2 regions of the Scytonema hofmannii PCC 7110 genome follow, and region 1 is predicted to be linked to the other one. Evidence: predicted binding sites of a transcription regulator. Region 1 holds the regulator's gene; the other holds the start of a gene.

Evidence for each region. Region 1 encodes NtcA, which controls nitrogen genes in cyanobacteria. Its sites were predicted from a motif close to TNTGTANNNNNNNNTACANA; they were not measured.
Region 2: the regulator NtcA is predicted to act here: its motif matches at 6,207-6,226, upstream of pirA (arginine synthesis PII-interacting regulator PirA).

What each region holds. Positions count from the first base shown of each region.
Region 1 is NZ_KQ976354.1:10,258,815-10,266,764, reverse strand. Features, by position in the region: gene WA1_RS43410 (amino acid adenylation domain-containing protein) at 1-262, opposite strand, end outside; gene WA1_RS43405 (DUF6875 domain-containing protein) at 371-1,060, opposite strand; gene WA1_RS43395 (DUF3146 family protein) at 2,064-2,327, shown strand; gene WA1_RS43390 (pre-16S rRNA-processing nuclease YqgF) at 2,383-2,817, opposite strand; gene WA1_RS43385 (DUF3084 domain-containing protein) at 2,833-4,344, opposite strand; gene ntcA (global nitrogen regulator NtcA) at 4,498-5,166, opposite strand; gene fabI (enoyl-ACP reductase FabI) at 5,546-6,322, shown strand; gene WA1_RS57755 (hypothetical protein) at 6,388-6,624, shown strand; gene WA1_RS43365 (ABC transporter ATP-binding protein) at 6,621-7,595, shown strand; gene WA1_RS43360 (SLBB domain-containing protein) at 7,926-7,950, shown strand, end outside.
Region 2 is NZ_KQ976354.1:7,478,162-7,486,111, forward strand. Features, by position in the region: gene WA1_RS31315 (VPS10 domain-containing protein) at 1-1,343, shown strand, start outside; gene WA1_RS31320 (WecB/TagA/CpsF family glycosyltransferase) at 1,417-2,259, shown strand; gene WA1_RS31325 (acyltransferase) at 3,497-4,192, shown strand; gene WA1_RS31330 (acyltransferase) at 4,301-5,005, shown strand; partial or broken gene WA1_RS53490 (IS607 family transposase) at 4,989-5,129, shown strand; gene WA1_RS31335 (acyltransferase) at 5,196-5,879, shown strand; gene pirA (arginine synthesis PII-interacting regulator PirA) at 5,988-6,143, opposite strand; gene WA1_RS31340 (SAM hydrolase/SAM-dependent halogenase family protein) at 6,288-7,064, shown strand; gene WA1_RS31345 (DUF2301 domain-containing membrane protein) at 7,156-7,815, shown strand.

The DNA of each region.
Region 1 (7,950 bases):
CTTTTTCTACACCCAATGCACGCAGGTGATATGCCAGTTGATTGGCTTGCTGATTTAACTGTCGGTAAGTGAGTTGTTTGTTTTCAAATACAACAGCAACAGCGTCAGGCGATCGCTCTACTTGAGCCTCAAACATTTGATGAATGCATAACTCTAAGGAGTTATCTATTTCAGTCTGCTGGTTATGCTGTTGCACTTGACAATTTTTTTCTATTGTTAAGGAATTGTCATAAACAGATAAATTTTTTCTGGTGTTGGTCATGGGGATGCAGCTAATAACAAGAATTACGCAATTTCTAGGAAAAAAAATTTTTACCCGCTTGGGAAGTGAGCCAAAAATCTCTTGACTTATCTTTTAATCCAAAGATTTTTAATAGCGATCGCCACATAAATTCAAGAGTTTTTTGTTTTGAATTTGCTCTTGTGTCAATTTCAAAGTGTGACGAGCATTCTTGACGTTTTCACTGTCTTGATTTTCCTTTTCAAAATGTCTCAAATAAGATGTGAGATACTTAACGCGGAGTTCTAAATTATTAGTGGTTACAAGAAAAGGTAAATCTGATTCAACCATAAAGCGAATAGCTAAAATGGGAATGGGACTTTGAAGGGGATAAAAATTGGAATTGTGCAAACCGGGGCTATAATTGCGCTTGTGAAATTCCCCTAACATCAACCCTGCATCTACAAAAAATTCCTTGAGCTTTTGTTGCACGCTATCAATCAGACGAGAGGTATCGTTTAGCTTAATGTCAGGAAAAATTAAGAGAATAGTGTTGGTCAGCTCAGTTTCTTTGTTCCGTGGCTCTATTTTTAGAAAAATATCTTTATAGCTTAAAACTAGTTCTTCAATTTCCTGTAACTGCAAATTTTGAGCACGGATAACTCCTAGTTGGATACTATTTGTCTTGAGCGCATGAGGTACATAAGGGCATACAGGACCCGATCTACCTAAATTTGGGTGAGGTTTTGTCAAAAAATTTTTAATCCACTGTTGGATCTCAATTAAATAGGGAAGGTCTTGTTGAAAGCGTTCTATCTCAACAGGTGTGTAGAGTTGCATTGTGACTCCATTCCTCAATTTGGTTAGCGTAGTGTTTTTGAGGCAAAATTTATTTCATGCAAAATGAAGCGAATTATAGCTAAGCATACGAAAGTCATGGTCATTTTACATAAGGGATGTCTCCCTTATCTCATAGCCAATGTATTAGAAAAAATACCGCAATAGTATCTCTTCAGCAAAAGGATTTTATGTCATTGTGAAAATTGTCTAAGTTGACTAGCACTTAAACCTGGGTTTTTTATTGTGAGCAATTAAGTTTCAGTTTGAGGCGTAGTGATTTATCTCAAACCAAAATTGCCTTAACTGAACTTTGTTTGAAATTTTGCTAAGTTTACAAGGTTATTATTATTCATAATTGGTTAAATTTGTCTTCAAATATTACTTAATATTGTAAAGTTTTTGTATGGAAAACTTTTTGTTGAAAACAAATTTAAATTACTTTGAATACAAATAAAAAATTAGTCATCCTATCCTCAGGACAGCTACTTATTTTTTCATTCAACTGTCTTGTTTGTCTAAGACCGAGCAGAATTTTTTTTTAAATAACTTATTTTAAAATCATTTTTGATTTATTATTTGTCATTTTACTGATTAACAATAATTATCTATTAAAGAGATAACACAGTCATATGAAAATGGTGTGTAGAGATGATGACAATCAGTTGACAAATGGATACTATATAAAAAAATCACAAATTATTTATAAAAAATTGTATAGCAGTTTTCATCTGTATGAAGTAAACCATGTTTGGGCGCATTGCCCTGCGCCCAAACGTACCTCGATAGGAGAAGGGGGTTCCCGCGTTGAATCAACTGCGGTGCTACTCATACAAGACGGGCAAGGATAACCCGTTCCACATTCCGGAGATAATTTATTTTTTGCAGTAGAAATTGTGAACGACGATCCTGACTAGTTAACTTTAATCGTGCTGACTTACTTATGCTGAGTTAATGTAAAGCTATAAGAAGTTAGTTTTACTGTAAAACTTGACAATTAAGCGTCGTGAGTGCCAAGCGTTTACCAGAAACCACTGCCCATGTCAGGATTATCCGTCAATCCTGGCAACAAGGCTATCTCGAAGGTGAAGTCAGAGCAGGCAATTTTGAGTGGCAGTTCCAATGGCATTTCCATCGCGGGGAACTTGCTGTCAAGCCTTCTCAGGGACGTGCTTTAATTAAAGAACCGTTGGGTCGCTTTTTAGAGCAACGAGACTACCAACTCGAACCGGGCGGAGACTATGCTTTCACGATTCGAGCAGAATTGTAAATGATGAATGATGAATGATGAATGATGAATTTGTGAACCTTCAATTCATCATCCATCATTTCGTCAGCCGATTTAAGTATCTTTCAATCAGCAGGATGGCAACAATGTCATCTATTGGTCTAGGGGGTTGTCTCATACCACGGGGTAGCAATCTTGTCAATCCTCTAGGAGGGTACATTAGCCAATAGCGATCGCGTGCTTCTAAAGTGGTGTATCTCTCATCTATTAAGATAATGTTTAATGAATCTGTTAATTCTTGATAAAGTTGTTGTTTCCAACGCTTAGCTGTTGTTTGGTCTCCCATAACCAATAAGGAAATGGGATACTTTTGTCGCAGCGATAAAATAGCAGCGATCGCACCATCGGAGGGGACAACTTCGTGATAGTAAATTTGCCTATCTACGCCCATAACAGCTAAACCACACTTATCTCGACCTGGATCGAAGCCCAAAATGACTGGTTGCGTTGGTGAAAATTCAGGAATAGTCATTGGTCATGTGTTGATTTAAGTACTAAAAACAACTTGCCCGTTCTGAATTGCTATCAGTTTTACTTTGAGTGGTCCTGCCGTGAACGTGTCCTCTGCTGCAACAGCTTTAATATCTAATGGCAAATTATACTGCCTCAATTGGGTAATAAAGCGGTAAAATGTACTATCTATTTGAATACTGTCTAATATTCCAGCATTACGGGCGCGAAATTGCGAAGCCGAAATTAATAATTCTAGTCGCTGCCTTAATTGATAGGCTGTCATTTTTTGGGGATCGGCTGTTGTGGCAGCTAATACCTCACCTCCTGTAAAGACTTTTTGATTAAGCGTGGCATCGGCAAAAAATTGAATACCATTTTCTCCTCTAACGTAGTTACCAGCGCTAAACACTCGTACTACATATTCTCGACCATCTTTAATTTGCTGGCTGAGTTGCTCAATTTGCTCTTTAGTAACAAATAATATCTGTGAATTTTCTGTGTTTGTACCGGGTTCAGTGAGTCTGAGGTTAGCAGTTCGATTGGCTTCTTGTAACAGTTGAACGATCGCCTGACGCGCAGCTGGTGGTTGTTCAATCCGAACAACTCCAGAGGCGAGAACTTGACCTCGAACTAAGGCAAGTTTTCCCAAACGCAGTTCGCGATAGGACTGGTAGAATTTTTCCAGCCTTGCAACTTCCTGTTCTAGTTCATTCTGTTGTGTTTCCAGGTCTTTGAGGCGAAACTCTCTTTGAGCAATGACTTTTTCTCGTTCCGCAATGGCTTGGTTGCGTTCTTGAATGAGCCGATCTAGGTCATTAATTTTTTTGTCTCGCTGTTGAATAACCTCCTGTCGGTTAGCCAGTTCGCGATCGCGCTTTTCAATAGCTTCTTGAGCTTGGGCGATCGCTCTTTTTGCCTCGGCAAACAATTTTTGCCGCCCTATCTTAAGTTTTTCTACTTCTGCCAACAGCTTTTTTTTCTCAACATCAACGTTTCGCAGTTCAGCTACGGTTTGTTTGTAGCGTGCAACGACTTGATCCAGTTGAGTTTCCGTATTTTGGAGTTGAGCTTGAATTTGAGCTTGTTGACTGAGAGTGCGGCTGAGTTGTTCTGTCGTGCGATTCAGTTGGTTTTGCGTTGCTTGTTGTTTGGCATTTGCCTCCTTTAATGACTCATTGGTTTTTTGCAAACGTTCTTCTTTCTCTTGTTGTTCTTTTCTAGCTTGCTCTAGTTCTTTCCGCGTGACATCCAGTTGTTGAGTTGTGGATTCAAGACTTTCGCGCTTGCGACGAAGGTCTTTTTGTATATCCTCTAACTCAAACACTCCTTTGCGCAACCCTTCGTCAGCAGCAAACAAAATTGCCAGAGTTGATGCCGAGACTAAAGTTCCTGTAAGAATAGTAACCAGTACTGCTGTATTTTTAGGACGCAGATTGAAAAGTGAGAGTCGCGCCTTGCCAACTCGGGTACCGATACGGTCTCCCACTGTGGCGATCGCGCCTCCCAAAATTAATATTGCCAATATTAGGATGTACCCGGTGGTCATCTTTAAGCTACCGACGAAATCCTTCCAGATACAGCCTACTACTTCCAGCCATCATCTGTGGAGAAATTAGAGGAGAGTGTTGAGTTTTTAAGAGAGCTTTAAGCATAGCTACAGAGTTGCTTCTAACGAATTGACTCAACACTCAGAACTCTTTTAGGTGAATTGCCGACTTAAAGTAACGGGCTTGTGGACAGTAATCTTTTTCTTATGAATGGAAATCATCTTTTTCTCGCGCAGGTCACCTAGTAGCCTGGTTACGGTAACGCGAGTCGAACCAATTGCTTCCGCTATTGCTTGATGAGATAGCTTCAAATCAATTGTGATTCCATCGGCACAAGGAACGCCAAAATCACGACAGAGAATTAATAAAAAACTCACCAATCGCGAACCCATATCTCGGTGAGCAAGGGTTTCAATCATCATCTCTGTTTGTAAAATTCGCGAAGACAGTCCGCGCAGCATTAACATCGACAATTCTGGGTTTTCCTTGAGTGCTTGCTCCACCTGTTCAATTGGAGCTGACAGTAGTTCAACAGGTGTAAAAGCAACTGCATGGTAAAACCTATCTGATTTGTTTCCTGTTAGCAAGGACAAAACGCCAAAAACACTATTTTCCCGAAGTAGTGCTACGGTTATTTCTTCTCCTGCCTCGTACACCCTGGAGAGTTTAACGGCTCCTTTCAATAAGAAATACACTCGTTCGGCAGGATCGCCAGGGAAAAAGATGGTTTTATTTCGTTCAAACGTCTCCACAACAGGAGGAAAAGCTCCTGTTGCCATCTGACGAAAAACGTTTGCTAGGGCCTTATCTTGTGTCATCATCTCCCTTCCCCTACCCAATGCCGGAAAAATTAAAACTAATTCCCTAAGAATACACCCGAAAAATCAAGAACACATTGTCAACCTTTTTGTTCTTTCCTATACTTATCCTCTGGTGCTCATAGTTAATTGTTCCTCATGATACATAATTTTTCCTGTTTAGATCTAGTACTTTTTAATAGTTAATTACAAAAGTTTTTGTAAAACAGTTTTTTAGAAAAAACCCGAAGATATATTGAGATTTCCCGAAGCTTTCAGTAACAATTTTCTGGTAGCTAACAGGTACCCGGATCATGATAATTACTAATACTGCTCAAAACTCCAGACAACTAGCGTCAGATTCTAGTATGCTCAAGCATGAAAGTTCACATTAAGAATTAATATGCTTGACCTGACAGGAAAAAAAGCTATTGTAACAGGAATTGCAAACAACCGATCCATTGCCTGGGGGATCGCCCAACAACTGCATAAAGCAGGAGCAAATCTGGGGATTACTTACTTACCAGATGAAAAAGGCAAAATGGAAAAGAAAGTTGCAGAACTGGTAGAACCCCTCAACCCCAGCTTGTTTCTTCCTTGTGATGTCCAAAATGACGAGCAGGTTAAGTCAACCTTTGAAGAAATCCAGCAAAAGTGGGGGAAGCTAGATATCCTCATCCATTGTCTAGCGTTTGCCAGTAAAGATGACCTGACTGGAGACTTCAGTAACACCTCTCGTTCTGGCTTTAATCTGGCAATGGAAGTGAGTACTTACTCTCTAGTACAGCTAGCAGGGATCGCTAAACCTTTGATGACTGAGGGAGGAAGTATTGTCACTCTCTCTTACCTGGGTGGTGTACGAGCAATTCCCAACTACAATGTCATGGGAGTTGCCAAAGCAGGGTTGGAAGCTTGCGTGCGCTACCTTGCGGCTGAAATGGGTTCTGCCAATATTCGGGTAAACGCCATATCCGCCGGTCCTATTCGTACCCTCGCCTCTAGTGCGGTAGGAGGTATTCTGGACATGATTCACCATGTAGAGAAAGTTGCGCCTTTAAAACGCACTGTTACTCAACTGGAAGTAGGCAATGCAGCCGCTTTTTTATGTAGCGACTTGTCTAGCGGAATTACCGGGCAAGTTCTGTACGTCGATGCAGGGTATGAAATCATGGGCATGTAAGGATAAAGAACAGTGACCAGTGACCAGTGACCAGTGACCAGTCAATTGGTTGGTTACCTTGATTGGTGTCAATTTACCTAATTGTGTATTTACCATTAGAGATTGGTCATTGGCAAATGGCTCTGACCCCTAACTTGGGGGATTGGGTATTGGGAATTGGGTATTGGGGAAATGATGAATATTCAATACCTCTTTCTGGTCACTGGTCACTGGTCACTGGTCACTGGTCAATGTTATTATTGAGAGTCAACTGGGTAACCTATAGATTAAACCGTATTGTTGTTGCCCGAAGCAAAAGATGAAGTCTGTTGCAGACGCCCCAAATTCTGAACTGAATACACGTGACAGTCCGCCAGTTGTTCTAACCTCTGAGTTGCGAAAGGTTTATCGCACTGGCTTTTTTATGAATCAAAAAGTCGTCTCCCTCAAAAATTGTTCTTTAAAAGTTTACAAGGGAGAAACTTTTGGGCTGTTAGGACCAAATGGTGCTGGTAAAACAACACTGTTGAAATTGTTACTGGGAATTATCCGTCCAACATCAGGACGGGGACTGCTTTTGGGCAAGCCAATTGGAGACCGTGGTGTTAAAGAACGCATCGGTTATTTACCAGAAAATCCTTATTTGTATGACTATCTCACGGGTTGGGAATTTTTACAGCTAGTCGCTGGGCTATTTCAAATTCCTAAAAAAGTTCAACGCCAACGCATTCCTCAATTACTTGAATTGGTGGGTTTGCCTCAATCTGATGCCCGCAAAAAACTCCTGCGACGTTATTCAAAAGGAATGTTACAACGTGTCGGGATGGCACAAGCACTCATCAACGATCCGGAACTGGTATTCTTGGATGAACCAATGTCAGGGCTTGACCCTGTGGGACGCTACCAAATGAGAGAGATTATCCTATCGCTGAAAGGGGCAGGTAAAACAATTTTTTTCAACAGTCATGTTCTTAGCGAAGTGGAACAAATTTGCGATCGCGTTGCCATTCTTGCCCAAGGTGAACTGATTTGTTCTGGGTCTCTCAATGAACTTTTAGGAACAACTGACGTATATTCTGTGAAAGGACATGGTGGAGACTGGGAAATTATCGAAAAATGGGTCAGTAATTTGGAATTCCAACCAGATGGCTCGTGGCAAGGGGAACTCAATGGAGATTATTATGATTTTTTGGCGAGCCTTCGTTTGATGGGCGGGCAATTAATAGCCATGAATTTATCACGTCCATCTTTAGAAAAGTTTTTTGTGCAACAAATTCAAAACCTCAAAAATTAGTAAACAGCTAACAGAAATTTTTTATCGATAAGGGCTTTCTCACTTAATACGCTTTGCTACCTGTTTTTACTTTTTATACTTATCGTGCTTGTAAAAATGCCCCTCCCCAATGACATCAGTGCCACATATATTTACGCGAAATTTACATTGGATGAAGTTGAGCTTTAAGTGAATTTTAAAGAAAATTTAAATATATTAAATAATTCCCTTCCGGAAGGATAATTTAATTGAAGAATGTGTGAACATCAGGGAACTAGAATACGTAAAAAGGGTCAATCAGGCTAAAAATGTTTAGACAGTATGTAATTGTATAGTAGTCTCAGGTAAGCAATGCATAATACGAGTGTGGTGAAAT
Region 2 (7,950 bases), 2.8 Mb from region 1:
GTTCAGATGTTTTGTTAGTGACTCATAGTTCTGGTGTTAGTCAATTAACGAACAGTCGTTGGATTGACATTACACCTTTTAACAACAAACTTCCTTTTAATGCCATCAGTATCAATCCCAATAATTCCCAAGAAGTACTGGTGTCTACGTTTGTTGAAAAAGAAACTAAAATTTATCATTCATTAGATGGAGGAATGACATGGAAAGAGCAACAACGTAAAGCCAACAACACTGTTCCTTGGTGGTCTAACTATATAACCTCCAATCCTTCGGTGGCTGCTATTGAATTCGATCCTAAAGTTGCAAGTAAAGTTTGGCTGACTGATTGGTATGGTATTTGGCAGGCAGAAAATATCAATGCTAAACCAGTCGTCTGGACAAACTATCAGAAAGGACATGAAGAGGTTGTCACCTTTACATTGGTGTCACCCCCCAATGGAGCTTTACTCTTGAGTGGAGTGGCAGATGTAGATGGTTTTTACCACAATCAAGGGTTAGATGTTTACCCATCAAAAACTTTTGGCGAAACCGGACCTGCATTTCAGGATACTTACAGCATCGCCTATTCTGAAGCCAATCCAAAAAGAATGGCACGTGTTGGTGGCAATCGATTTAACAACACTTATTCAGGTGCAACTTCAGATGATGGTGGTTTGACGTGGAAGCAGTTTGGCTCTTTTCCAGAAAAGACTTTGCCAACACGGATAGCTATGTCTGCAAGCAATCCAAATCTCATGATTGTCACAGTGAGCGATGGTCAAGCACTGCGTACCATTGACGGAGGGAATTCTTGGAAACAAGTTTCTGGATTACCAAATGGTTTTTCTGGACCTTGGAACTGGGTGCAACCTCTTGTTGCCGATCCAGTCGATAGCGTGACGTTTTACTACTACGCTAACGGCAAACTTTACCGCAGTACTAATGGGGGTACATCTTTTGATGTTATTTCTACATCTATTCCTCATGCAGATTGGCATTCTTTAAAAGTATCTCCTGGAGTCAAAGGTGAATTGTGGCTTGGTATGGACGAGCAAGGACTTTTGCACTCAATGAATGGTGGTCAAACTTTTTCTCGAATCCCAGCAGTGAAAAGAACACATCTGTTTGCTCTGGGTAAACCTCAACCGAAAAGTAAAATTTCAACACTCTACTTGTATGGGGAAATTCATCAGATGGGTCAAGGAATATTCCGCTCTTTAGACAGAGGAAAAACATGGAAGAGAATTGGCGATCGCACCAAACCTATTGGCAATAATCCGAATATTATGGAAGCCAGCCGCCAGCAGTTTGGTTTAGTTTTTATTGGTACCAATGGTAGAGGAATCTATTATGGAACTCAGTGAGCAGTGACCAGTGACCAGTTAAATTTGCATTTTTTTACTACTAGATTGCAATTCTGTTTAACACTTAAAACCAATGATTACCCTATTTCAGTGTGCTCCCGTGCAACAAAAACAAATTCAATTGCTTAATGTAAACATACATAACATTACCCTTGAGGAGCTATTAAAAAAGCTTCGATTTGGTGGGCTTGTGTTTACTCCTAATGTAGACCACGTTATGAAGTTGCAGACAAATCGGGAATTCTATCGTGTTTATCAAGAAGCTGACTACAGAGTTTGCGACAGTCAAATATTAATGTATGCATCTAGACTTTTAGGTAACCCCATCAAGCAGAAAATTTGTGGTTCGGATTTGTTTCCAGCATTTTACAACTATTACAAACACAATAAGAACATCAAGATTTTTTTACTAGGTGGATTGGGAGATGTCGCACAAAGAGCACAGCAAAACATTAATTCCAAGGTAGGTCGGGATATAGTTGTCGCCACTTATGCACCTAGCTTTGGGTTTGAGAAAAATGAAGAGGAATGCCAAAAGATTGTCAATCTGATTAATGTATCAAAAGCTACAGTTTTAGCGATTGGTGTGGGCGCTCCAAAGCAGGAACTATGGATTTCTAAATATAGAAATCAATTAAAGAAAGTTAAAACGTTTTTCGCTATTGGTGCAACCATCAACTTTGAGGCTGGAGACGTGGAGAGATCTCCTAAGTGGATGAGTGAGGTAGGTTTGGAGTGGTTCTATAGACTTATAAGTGAGCCGAGGCGACTTTGGAAAAGATATTTGCTTGATAGTATTCCCTTCTTTTGGCTGATTGTCCAACAGCGATTTCACCTTTACAAAGATCCGTGGCTTGTTGAAACGACTTACGATCTTAGAATTCAAGAAGAAAGCAGATCCAATCTCTTAAATTGACTCAGGAGGTACATAACTGAGGATTTTGATTTCCAACGCAAATTATCTTGGAACACAGTAGCAAGAGCATTTGACCAAGCTCCCAAGCTGTAAAGACATTTTTCATAAGTCAAGCCGTTGAATCCCCCATTTGAACTCGAATTCGTCTGATTGCTTGAAACTTTTGCATAAAGTTGGTTAGTAGTTAGTGGTTAGAGCCAATGACAAATGGCAAATGACCAATAACCAAGCAAAATCAACTTTGAAAAGTTTGTTTGTATTAGCTGATATTTCCTATATTAAGATTAGTTGACCTTTAGTTACAACATTGTTGTAACTATTTTTACTTGAGGATAATTGATAACTAGAGTTCCGTAACATTTAGGGATTTTTTCTCAAAAATTGTATTAAAAAATACTTTTTTAAGAATTTATTTATAAATTCAGCTAAAAATTTATAAAGATTCTGCATGCTTTATATGAAATTTCTATTAAATATGTCAAAATTTAGCGATTTTCGGCTTGTAATGCATTAGGCTGGAAACCAAATACCTAAAGTTATAGTGTAAAAGCAAGTTGTCAAGTAGTGAGTTTGTGCAGAAAAGAGCGCAACTCTGAATTAGAAACTAGCAGGTTATTTGTATGTTCGGGCTAAGTTTTATTCTATCAACCCTCCAAACTCACACTCAGCAACCACTGCTGAAGGGTAAACTTTTTTTAGGATATAAGCTCGTACTTAAGATAGTTCCTGCTGTACGAATACCTGGTGGTTTGACTCCACCTTAGTTTAATAGATTTGAATTGCTCTCCTGGTAGATATTAAAGGCACGATTTTATACTATCCGTATCTTGCAGGAGAGATTATATATTTGAGTTTTGTTTCTTGGCTAACAAGATTCAGAAGTCTTTAGCGAAACCTGAGTTGATAGTGAAGTTATTACCTGAGTTCTTGAAGTAGCAGTATAAACTAAGGTTAGCTGCTATGCCAGAATCTGCGTTGGCAGCCTTTTCTCCCATACACTAGAGAACTTAAGTCTTCAAGGCTTTGCCCTTGATTGATTTAGTTGAAATATATGGACTCGGCATTTCTAGATTTTTTAGGACTGCCTCACTAACCCACTGCCTCACGTTTTGGCTAAAAAAGCCATTTTTTGATGTTGTGACGGTATGAAACGCGCTCAGATAACGAAGCTAAACAACAGTTTTCCAGAAATATTCTCAGGCTTAATTAACAGCATCCTTATTTAAAGGGAGTATACATGAATTCCGAACTTTTTGGTTCAAAATGGATACGTCTGCAAGAAGTTATAGTCGCTAGTTTACTAGGAGGTCTTCCAACAATTGCGTTGGGACCAAAGTTGCGAAATTTATTGTATCGTAGTACTTTCGCCCATATAGGCAACACTGTTTATATTCAAGAGGATGTTGAATTTCTTGGTACTTCTTGTATTGAAATAGGGAATGAGGTGTATATTTTCAAAGGTGTTCGTATAGATGGAAGAGGACACCAAAACAATCGAATTTCTCTGGACAATGCAGTCGCTATTGAGCGGAACACGACTATAGGTTGCTTGAACGACTCTTATATACAAATAGGTCAAGAAACTTTCATCGGTCCTGATGTATGTATTGCTGGACCTGGAGATATCAAAATTGGCAAGCGGTGTCTAATAGCTTCATACACAGGAATATTTGCCAATAATCATAATTTTACAGATCCTATAGAACCAATCAAATACCAAGGCATTTCTCGTAAGGGAATTGCGATCGAGGATGATTGTTGGCTGGGTCACAAGGTAACTGTATTAGATGGAGTAACTATCGGAGAGGGTAGTGTCATCGGTGCAGGAGCCGTCGTGACTAAAGATATTCCCCCTTATTCCGTTGCTGTGGGCGTTCCTGCACGGGTAATCAAAAGCCGAATTGGCAAGAAACTGGTCAATTCTAGTGACTAAGAAATTAGAAATGATGAATGATAAAATATAAAAATTTTTTATTATTCATATTTCATCATTTCCTCTAAGAAAACTTTTAGTAAGTCATCTATTTAGCGTAACCTCATCATGAAGCACCAACAATCTTTATCAAAGTGGAAGCGTATACAACAAAGTTTTTTAACTAACTTATTAGGTAATATCCCCACAAGGTTTGTGGGTGGTAACTTACGCAATCTACTGTATCGTACTATTTTTACCCGTGTTGGTAATTCAGTTTATATTCAACACGGCGTTATGTTTCTTAACACTTCTGGCATTGAAATTGGCAATGGGGTGCAAATTTTACAAGGCGCTCGTATAAATACAATCGGACACCCAAATAATAGAATCTATCTTGGAGATAGATGTGTCCTTGAGCATGGTGTTGACATTAGGGCAATGAATGATACTTGCATCCATATTGATGAAGGTACGTATATCGGTTCCTATGTTTGTTTAGCAGGTTCTGGAAACATCAAAATCGGTAAAAACTGTTTAATTGCAGCGCAAGTAGGGATATTTGCTAACAATCACATTTTTGATGACCCTATGCGAAATATTGAAGACCAAGGTGTCACTCGCAAGGGAATTGCGATTGGGAATGACTGTTGGCTAGGTCATGCGGTGACTGTATTAGATGGAGTGACTATCGGTGAGGGTAGTGTTATCGGTGCCGGCTCAGTTGTGACTAAAGATATTCCTTCCTACTCAGTTGCTGTAGGTATACCCGCACGAGTCATCAAAAGCCGAAAGTCCAAGGAACTTGTAAATTCTGGTAGTTATTATCAATAAAACCAATGAAGAAATCACTTTTGAGCAAGAGTTAGTACAAGACATGATTGAACTTATCACTGTGTTCTCAGCACGTTTATACGGTTCTCGTAGTAAGAAAAACAAGAAGTTAATTGACGGTTAAGTCATTAATTAAGAAACTGAACCTCATTGAGATTGCGTCCATCTACCTAGTAAAAAGTAAACAACTATGACAGTTCAAGAAGATCTCAACATTAACCAGCTGCCGTCTACCTCACCTACAGTTTTGTCACGGATAATAGAGTTGGCTGTAACTAATCTGATCGGATGGATTCCTCGTCCACTTGGTGTTCTGCTGCGACGACTGGCTTACCGTTTAATACTTGCTCGCGTGGGTCGGGGTCTTTATATTCAGATGGGAGTTGAGTTTCTTGGAGGCTGTTTAGTTGAGATTGGCGATGATGTTAAAATTATGCGAGATGTACGCTTTGACATGAGAGCGCCACACAGCTTACTACGTATTGGTAATAGAGTTTGTATCGATCGCGGTGTTGATATCAGAGCAACTGTTTCTCATTGCTCGATCTCAATTGGTGATAGTACCTACTTAGGACCTTATATCTGTATGTCCGGACCTGGTGATATAAAAATTGGCAAGGAATGCCTAATTGCATCCCATACAAGCATTTACGCCAACAATCACAGAGAGCATGGATTAAGCCGTGAAGGAATTGAAATTCAGGACAATGTTTGGATAGGTTCTGGAGTCAGGATTTTAGATGGAGTGACTATTGGTAAAGGAAGTGTAATCGGTGCTGGAGCCGTTGTTACCAAAGATATCCCTCCCTTTTCCATCGCAGTTGGAGTCCCTGCAAAAGTTATTAAAGCTAGTAAGGGAGTTGGCAGAGCTTGATGGTTTAGAATGGTCACTGGTTACTGGTCACTGTTAATAAACACGAAAACCCGCCTTGGCGGGTTAACACACAACAAAACTATGAACTAAAACAATAAAACTTTATTTTTAACTGAAATAGTTCATTTCAGCTTCCAATTGGCGAACTAAATTTTCATCGCCTTTGTCTCTGGCTACTTTTAAGCGATGCTCTAAAGTTCTTTTAATATTTAGCCTGTGCGTTTCTCGTGCTTGTTTTACGGATTCCAATCTGTTCCTGCTCATTTTAACCAATGTGCCTCTTTAATTTCTCCATTAAATGTCTGACTTTCCTAACATAGCAAATTTTTCGTAACTTTTGCTACAGAAAAACAAACTTAATATATATTATTAAGCGGCAATATCTTGCTGTGGAAGCTTTACAACCCCATGCTTACCTTGCTAACCGATTTTGGAACCCGTGATGTTTACGTTGGGGCAATGAAGGGAGTTATTGCCCAAATCAACCCACAACTTACAGTGGTAGACTTGACACATGAAGTTCCACCACAAGACATCGCGGCGGCTCGGTTCTGCTTAATGGATGCTTACCTCTATTTCCCAGTTGGTACAGTGCATCTGGCTGTTGTCGATCCTGGTGTAGGAAGTATGCGACGAGCGATCGCAGTCCAGTTTGCCAAAGGTTACCTAGTGGGACCCGATAACGGTATATTCGGTGGAGTTTTGAGTGAAAGCACAGCGATAGCAGCAGTAGAACTGACAAACTCCAAGTACTGGAGAACCCCTCAACCCAGCAGAACTTTCCATGGAAGGGACATTTTTGCACCAGTTGCAGCTTATCTTTCTTGCGGAGTACCCCTCAAACAGCTAGGTGAGCCAATCGCTCCAACAACTCTAGTACAATTGGATATCGCCAAATGTACGGCAACGGAAACTGGTATAAGTGGTAGTATTCAATATATTGACCATTTTGGTAACTTAGTGACTAACATTCCAGGAAGTGATGTGCTGGGCAGAAACTGGAATATAGAAGTTGCGGGAATAACTATTCCCAACTGTAGCACTTATAATGAAGTTAACGTTGGTGAAGCGATCGCACTTGTGGGCAGCCATGGTTGGGTGGAAATTGCTGTGAACAATGGGAATGCGCGCTCGCAGTTGCAGATAGAGTTGGGTGTAGTGGTGGTAGTCTATTTTGATTGTTGAAGAATTGAACCGCACCCTTAACGCGGATGTACGCGGATAAAATAGGATAGGGATAATTGGCAGTTATTTAAAATCTCGGATTTCAATTGCTATGGCTCAGCAAACTTTATCTGCACCGTCCGTTTATCAAGGTCAATTTGGGGAGTTTACGATTACTCAGAGCGATCGCACGGGTGTCATTGTCTACCGTACTGGGCTTATGGTAGCTGCACTCAGCTTTGCCACGGGTAGTGCTTTAGTTCTATTTAACCAGAACCCAGAAATTTTCCAAGTACTTACACCTTTATATGCCTGTTTCAGTCTGGCATTAGGTGTCAGCTTACTTACAATACATATATATATGGCAGTGCTGCACCGACTTTTACAAGTTTTTTGGGCAATTGGTAGTGTTGCTGCTATGGTACTAGCACTATATAGTATTGAGCCTTTAGCGGTAACTGTTTACACTCAACCATTGACTTTACTGGGAGTAGGCTTTACCTTTGTAGCGCTGACAGGAATTTATTTTAAAGAAGCGTTTTGCTTTAATCGTTTTGAGACTAAAATACTAACGCCAATAGTACCGTTGCTTCTGCTAGGACATTTAGTTGGGGTGTTGCCAATTTATGGGGAAAAAGTTTTATTAGGTATTTGGGCAACTTTATTCGTGGTATTTGCTGTGCGGAAGGTTGTGCAATCCATTCCTCCAGATATCGGGGATAAATCCGTGTTTGAGTATCTAAAAACTCAGCGATCGGCGCAACTTTCTTGACAGCTGATTCAACCTTTCCCAGAAAAATCCTGGGCGTTGCATAAAATGGGGATGAAGAATGAACCGCCAAGACGCCAAGAGCGCCAAGAATTAAGTTTTTCAACTGACAGAGAAAATAAAATCATCCCGCAAATA